2 regions of the Mesobacillus sp. S13 genome follow, and region 2 is predicted to be linked to the other one. Evidence: a T-box and tRNA genes for the amino acid it is inferred to sense, from the RefSeq annotation. Region 2 holds a T-box; the other holds one or more tRNA genes.

Region 1 (3,482 bases), 1.4 Mb from region 2:
CTGGCTGTATTGAAATTCTAACCCACGCCCCTGATCGGGGCGGGAGACAGTGTCAGGTGGGCAGTTTGACTGGGGCGGTCGCCTCCTAAAGAGTAACGGAGGCGCCCAAAGGTTCCCTCAGAATGGTTGGAAATCATTCGCAGAGTGTAAAGGCACAAGGGAGCTTGACTGCGAGACCTACAAGTCGAGCAGGGACGAAAGTCGGGCTTAGTGATCCGGTGGTTCCGCATGGAAGGGCCATCGCTCAACGGATAAAAGCTACCCCGGGGATAACAGGCTTATCTCCCCCAAGAGTCCACATCGACGGGGAGGTTTGGCACCTCGATGTCGGCTCATCGCATCCTGGGGCTGTAGTCGGTCCCAAGGGTTGGGCTGTTCGCCCATTAAAGCGGTACGCGAGCTGGGTTCAGAACGTCGTGAGACAGTTCGGTCCCTATCCGTCGTGGGCGCAGGAAATTTGAGAGGAGCTGTCCTTAGTACGAGAGGACCGGGATGGACGCACCGCTGGTGTACCAGTTGTCTTGCCAAAGGCATCGCTGGGTAGCTATGTGCGGACGGGATAAGTGCTGAAAGCATCTAAGCATGAAGCCCCCCTCAAGATGAGATTTCCCATAGCGCAAGCTAGTAAGAACCCTGAAAGATGATCAGGTTGATAGGTCAGAGGTGGAAGCGCGGTGACGTGTGGAGCTGACTGATACTAATCGTTCGAGGACTTAACCAAATAGATCATTCGTTTTTCTTGAAATTCTTCTTACACATTATCTAGTTTTGAGGGAATAAATTTTTTGCGACAGCAAAAAAAATTACCTCTTGAAAAATGCATAAAAGGCAGTATAATAAATATTGTCCTTAAAAATTGTCTGGTGGCGATGGCGAGAAGGTCACACCCGTTCCCATACCGAACACGGAAGTTAAGCTTCTCAGCGCCGATGGTAGTTGGGGGTTTCCCCCTGTGAGAGTAGGACGCCGCCGGGCGATGATGCATGATCATCTTAGATTACTCTAAGATGTGGTATTCGAATCATCTGCAAGAGTTATGAAAATTATCATTATTCCGCAGTAGCTCAGTGGTAGAGCACTCGGCTGTTAACCGAGCGGTCGTAGGTTCGAATCCTACCTGCGGAGCCATTATCTCTAAATGACGAAAGTCGTTTGAGCTGGCAGCAACATGCTTCCATAGCTCAGCAGGTAGAGCACTTCCATGGTAAGGAAGAGGTCAGCGGTTCGAGCCCGCTTGGAAGCTCTGAATATATTATTATATGGCCCCTTGGTCAAGCGGTTAAGACACCGCCCTTTCACGGCGGTAACACGGGTTCGAATCCCGTAGGGGTCACCAAATGGAGGATTAGCTCAGCTGGGAGAGCATCTGCCTTACAAGCAGAGGGTCGGCGGTTCGATCCCGTCATCCTCCACCATTTATTATTAACCATGCCGGTGTAGCTCAATTGGTAGAGCAACTGACTTGTAATCAGTAGGTTGGGGGTTCAAGTCCTCTTGCCGGCACCTTCTTTCTAAATTACCTGAATAAATTTCAGTGAAAAGATGCGAAAAATCCCGAAAAGGATTATAAGCATGTATTAGTTTTAGGAAGCTTTATTATGTGGAGGGGTAGCGAAGTGGCTAAACGCGGCGGACTGTAAATCCGCTCCCTCAGGGTTCGGCGGTTCGAATCCGTCCCCCTCCACCATTTTAATACATATTAAAATTGGACAAGCTACTAATGTCCTTTTTATTTTTTCATTGGGCTATAGCCAAGCGGTAAGGCAACGGACTTTGACTCCGTCATGCGTTGGTTCGAATCCAGCTAGCCCAGCCATTTTTTTGAGCCATTAGCTCAGTCGGTAGAGCATCTGACTTTTAATCAGAGGGTCGAAGGTTCGAGTCCTTCATGGCTCACTCATGTTAAGACCCCTAAGAATGAACTTGTACTTTATTTTTAGGGGTCTTATCTATATAATAAAAACATGCGGAAGTAGTTCAGTGGTAGAATACAACCTTGCCAAGGTTGGGGTCGCGGGTTCGAATCCCGTCTTCCGCTCCAAAATGGGGCCTTAGCTCAGCTGGGAGAGCGCCTGCCTTGCACGCAGGAGGTCAGCGGTTCGATCCCGCTAGGCTCCACCATCACACTACATAAATACCATTTCAGTCATAAATCCAATTGGATTTATGGCTTTTTTTATTTTTCAATCGATAGAGTTTGGTGAGGGTTTAAGCTATAAGAGAGCATGGTTATAGCCATACTTTTAGGAGTTGGGGCTCAAGTACGAGCAGTTATTGTGACAGCTTTTTAGGAGAAGAGGCCAAAGCTGTCAAGAAAGAGCGGTTATTATGACAGATTTTAGGTAATGGAGTTCAAAGCTGTCAAGAAAACGGAATTATTGTGACAGCTTTCAAGGTGTAGAGCCCAAAGCCGTCAAGAAAGCGGAGTTATTATGACAGGTTTCAGGTTATGGAGCTCAAAGCTGTCAAGAAAGTGCAGTTATTATGACAGGTTTCATGGAGTAGAATTCAAAGCTGTCAAGAAAGTGAGGTTATTATGACAGGTTTCAAGATGTAGAGCTCAAAGCTGTCAAGAAAGTGCAGTTATTATGACAGGTTTCAAGGTGTAGAGCTCAAAGTTGTCAAGAAAGTGCAGTTATTACGACAGGTTTCTGGGTGTAAAGGCCTAAAGCTGTCAAGAATCCACATTGCAGTGCATGTGCTTTTTTTTCAACAATCAGTGATTTAGCCGCACGTCATCAGGCGGGAACTTCACTGCTCCTTCTCGCACTAGCTGTTCAAATCCTCCCTTATTATGGTTTTACGGATACTTCAATATATAAATTCACTCAATTCTAAACCGTATATATATTCATGAAATTGTCCAGTTGAGTCATTTGAATGAAAGCGTTTAAAATAGGGGGTAGACGAGAGATAGCAAGGGGGAGAAGAAATGAAGAAACTTTCGATTATTGGCATGCCTATGGATTTGGGTCAGATGAGAAGGGGAGTCGACATGGGCCCGAGTGCGATCCGTTATGCTGGAATAAATGAAAGACTGAGAGTGTTATTTGATGAGATAGAGGATCTGGGAGATATAGCTGTTGGCAGACCTGAGGTAAAGATTGATCCTAATAGCAATCTGCGCAACCTGGAACTGGTAGCGGAAAAAAATAGTTTGCTTGCTGAAGAGGTAGACAAGATTATTGAATCAGGTTCATTTCCGCTTGTATTAGGCGGTGACCATAGCATTGCGATAGGGACATTGGCGGGTGTATCCAAGCATTATAAGAACCTGGGTGTCATTTGGTATGATGCTCATGGCGATTTGAATACAGCGGAAACTTCTCCGTCTGGTAATATACACGGAATGCCACTGGCAGCGAGCCTAGGTTTGGGTCATGAGATGCTGACACAATTAGGTGGGTTTGCACCGAAGGTAAAGCCTGAAAACATTGTCATAATCGGAGCGCGTGCACTGGATGATGGTGAAAAGGACCTCA
Region 2 (3,482 bases):
TCTCGGTCTGCAAGTGCATGATATTCTGCCAGTAATTTCTCATCTTTTTTCAAATCTTCGAGTTCATATCCATCTCTTTCTGCAAGAATATTAGCCAGAATTTCAACGGAACGTGCCTCGATTTCAAACGTCAAAAAGGGATATTGCTCAACCGTGTTATCGCTTGGAACCTCTTTTACAAAGTCCTTTGTGATATCATAGTCGATTGCTTCCTTGAACTCATCATCCGTAATGAAGCCTGCTCCGTGCATTCTTGAAATGACCGTTTTGTATCTTGATAGGCCAGGCTCAAGTCCTGCAGGATCCTTCAACTTGCCGTGGTCGCTGCTGAAGGGTGTATAGCCGAATGGACTCTGCGGAAGTCCGGCAATGAAAGCTGCCTGAGGCAGTGACAGGTCCTTCGCATCTTTTCCGAAAATTCCCTTTGCTGCGGCCTGGACACCGGCGATGTTACTGCCATTTGCGTTTCGACCGAATGTAGCGACATTCAGATAGGCTTCAAGGATTTCCTTTTTATCGAAAAATTTCTCGAGACGAAGTGCGAGCAGGATTTCTTTCGCTTTTCGCTCGAAGGAAACTTCATTCGTCAGGATTTGGTTCTTGATGAGCTGCTGTGTCAGTGTACTTCCCCCGGAGGATGTTGCTGAGTTTGTGACCTCCTGGAAAAGGGCACGCATGATTGCTTTTGGTACAACACCATCATGCTCGTAAAAATACTCATCTTCAGTTGCGACTACAGCATTTACTAAATGCTTCGACATATCATCAAGCTTGACTTCCTCACGATAGAGGTCCGTTCGGAGCTTGCCAAGATAAACATCATTATCAAAATATAAATCCGAGGTTTCTTCATAGTTGTATATATCTTTCCTCATGTTTTCATAAGGTCGGATTTGTTCATCTTTGACAAGGGATGCGAAGTAGCCTGCACCTGCACCTGCGGCGAAACCACCGCCGAGAACCAATACAATGATCAATAACAACAGCATGTTCCAGACAACCGAATAAGTAATCCTGGCTCCTTTTACGGTCTTTTTATTCGTAAAAAAAGCACCAAAGGATTTAAGCTTCTCTTTCCAAGCCTGTTTTCCTTCATGCATTCATATCATTCCCCCTAAAATCACATACATTATAGCATAAACAGGCTGTCGAATAGATGTTAATGTGAATTTTTCTGAAAATTTATGTCGAATTTGACAATTTATATCGCTTTATGGTAAAAATGCTTTATTAACTTTATAGCAAAAAGCTGTGAAGGGAATCAGTAGTGCTTCTGTCAATGTTTCAGAAAGCCGGCGGGTGCTGTGAGCCGGTACAAACAGAAGGATGAATTACCTCCCCGAGCGCCGCTGTGAATTGAGTATATAGTAGCCGCGGCCGGTTTAACCGTTATTTTATTTGAGTGGAAGACATTTTTTTATTTTGTTTTCAAGCCGGGTGGTACCGCGCATACAGCGCCCCTGCATTTATTGCAGGGGCGTTTTTTATTTATCGCAAAAATCCGGTTACGAAATATATTTTTTGAATGGAGGAAGAAGAAATGGAATTACTTAAGGATCTCGAATGGCGCGGGATTATTTACCAGCAAACAGATGAAGAGGGAATGAAGGACCTGCTTTCGAAGGAGAAAATTTCACTATACTGTGGTGTCGATCCTACAGCGGATAGCATGCATATTGGTCATCTTCTTCCGTTTTTGACATTGCGACGCTTCCAGAATGCAGGTCATCGTCCGATCGTTCTAGTCGGAGGCGCGACTGGACTGATTGGTGACCCAAGCGGAAAGAGTGAGGAACGCAAGCTTCAAACTCTCGAACAGGTACAGCTGAATGTTGACGGAATCAGAAAGCAGTTGGAGCAAATTTTCAGCGTGGAAGGTGAAAACGGTGCGCTGATGGTCAACAACTACGACTGGGCCGGTTCCATGGATGTCGTTACATTCCTTCGTGACTTCGGTAAGCATGTGGGTGTGAATTACATGCTTGCCAAGGATACAATCGCTTCAAGGCTTGACACAGGTATTTCGTTCACAGAATTCACATACACAATCCTGCAAGCAATGGATTTCTTCCATTTATATGAGAAGCATGATTGCAAGCTCCAGATTGGCGGAAGTGACCAGTGGGGCAATATTACAACAGGTCTCGAATTAATCCGTAAAATGTCTGCGGAAGGTTCCAAGGCTTTTGGCATGACAATCCCGCTTGTCACGAAGGCGGACGGAACGAAATTCGGGAAGTCAGAAAGCGGCGCTGTATGGCTCGACCCGGAAAAGACGTCTCCATACGAGTTCTACCAGTTCTGGATCAACACAGCTGATGCAGATGTTGTGAAATACTTGAAGTTCTTCACTTTCTTAGAAAAAGAAGAAATCGAAGCGCTTGAAAAAGCGGTTGAGGAAGAACCACATCTGCGCAAGGCTCAAAAAGCCCTTGCTGAAGAAATGACACGCATGATCCATGGTGAAGAATCCCTTCAGCAGGCAATCAGAATCTCAGCAGCACTTTTCAGCGGTGACATAAAAAACCTGAGCGCTGATGAAATCAAACAAGGCTTCAAGGACGTTCCTTCTTTTACAGTAGAAGGGGAAGAGGAACAAGGGTTAGTCGACTTGCTCGTTGCAGCAAAAATCTCACCATCCAAGCGCCAGGCACGTGAAGATGTATCAAACGGCGCTGTCTCCCTGAACGGAGAGCGTGTAACCGATACTGCATATGTTCTTAGTGATGCAGACAAGATCGAGGGACAGTTCACCATCGTCCGCCGCGGCAAGAAGAAGTACTTTATGATTAAGTACTAGAGATTGATGTGGGAAACAGCTTATATAGATGAAGAAACAGCCATCCTGGAACCCAGGTGGCTGTTTCTTTTATCAATTTGACACCTGATTTTAGCTTTATCGACAACATTTTCGAATATATCAGCGGATTTTTCAATATATCGACCATATTTTCGAATATATCAGCGGATTTTCAAATATATCGACCACATTTTCGATTATATCGACCAACTTGAAAAACAGAGGTCAATTGCAGGAAGCCCAGGTAATAAGAAAGAGAACAAACCAAAACCCCAGCCAAATCGGCTGGGGTCCTTTAAGCACTCTATTAACGAGAGTAGAATTCAACGATAAGAGCTTCGTTGATTTCAGCTGGAAGTTCTGAACGCTCAGGCATGCGAGTGAAAGTTCCTTCTAGCTTGTCTGCATCGAAAGTCAAGAAGTCAGGTACGAAGTTGTTTACTTCGATTGCTTCTTTAACTACGTCAAGGTTACGAGACTTTTCACGAAGTGTGATTGTCTGGCCAGGAGCTACGCGGTAAGATGGGATATCTACGCGTGCGCCATCAACCATGATGTGGCCGTGGTTTACTAACTGGCGAGCTGCACGACGAGTGCGAGCAAGACCAAGACGGTAAACAACGTTGTCAAGGCGTGCTTCAAGAAGAATCATGAAGTTTTCGCCGTGCTTACCAGGCATTTT

What was found. A T-box is a leader RNA that pairs with one kind of tRNA and senses whether it is charged. The one in region 2 lies ahead of tyrS (tyrosine--tRNA ligase), so its partner is inferred to be a tRNA-Tyr.
Region 1: it has a tRNA-Tyr gene. The T-box ahead of tyrS (tyrosine--tRNA ligase) is inferred to sense a tRNA for this amino acid. The anticodon was not compared.

What each region holds. Positions count from the first base shown of each region.
Region 1 is NZ_CP084622.1:179,991-183,472, forward strand. It holds rRNA gene LGO15_RS00980 (23S ribosomal RNA) at 1-721, shown strand, start outside; rRNA gene rrf (5S ribosomal RNA) at 860-975, shown strand; tRNA gene LGO15_RS00990 (tRNA-Asn) at 1,054-1,128, shown strand; tRNA gene LGO15_RS00995 (tRNA-Thr) at 1,171-1,243, shown strand; tRNA gene LGO15_RS01000 (tRNA-Glu) at 1,262-1,336, shown strand; tRNA gene LGO15_RS01005 (tRNA-Val) at 1,340-1,415, shown strand; tRNA gene LGO15_RS01010 (tRNA-Thr) at 1,431-1,503, shown strand; tRNA gene LGO15_RS01015 (tRNA-Tyr) at 1,603-1,687, shown strand; tRNA gene LGO15_RS01020 (tRNA-Gln) at 1,742-1,816, shown strand; tRNA gene LGO15_RS01025 (tRNA-Lys) at 1,824-1,896, shown strand; tRNA gene LGO15_RS01030 (tRNA-Gly) at 1,967-2,041, shown strand; tRNA gene LGO15_RS01035 (tRNA-Ala) at 2,046-2,121, shown strand; gene rocF (arginase) at 2,933-3,482, shown strand, end outside.
Region 2 is NZ_CP084622.1:3,634,756-3,638,237, reverse strand. It holds gene LGO15_RS18580 (transglycosylase domain-containing protein) at 1-1,100, opposite strand, end outside; T-box leader at 1,243-1,465, shown strand; gene tyrS (tyrosine--tRNA ligase) at 1,541-2,800, shown strand; gene rpsD (30S ribosomal protein S4) at 3,108-3,482, opposite strand, start outside.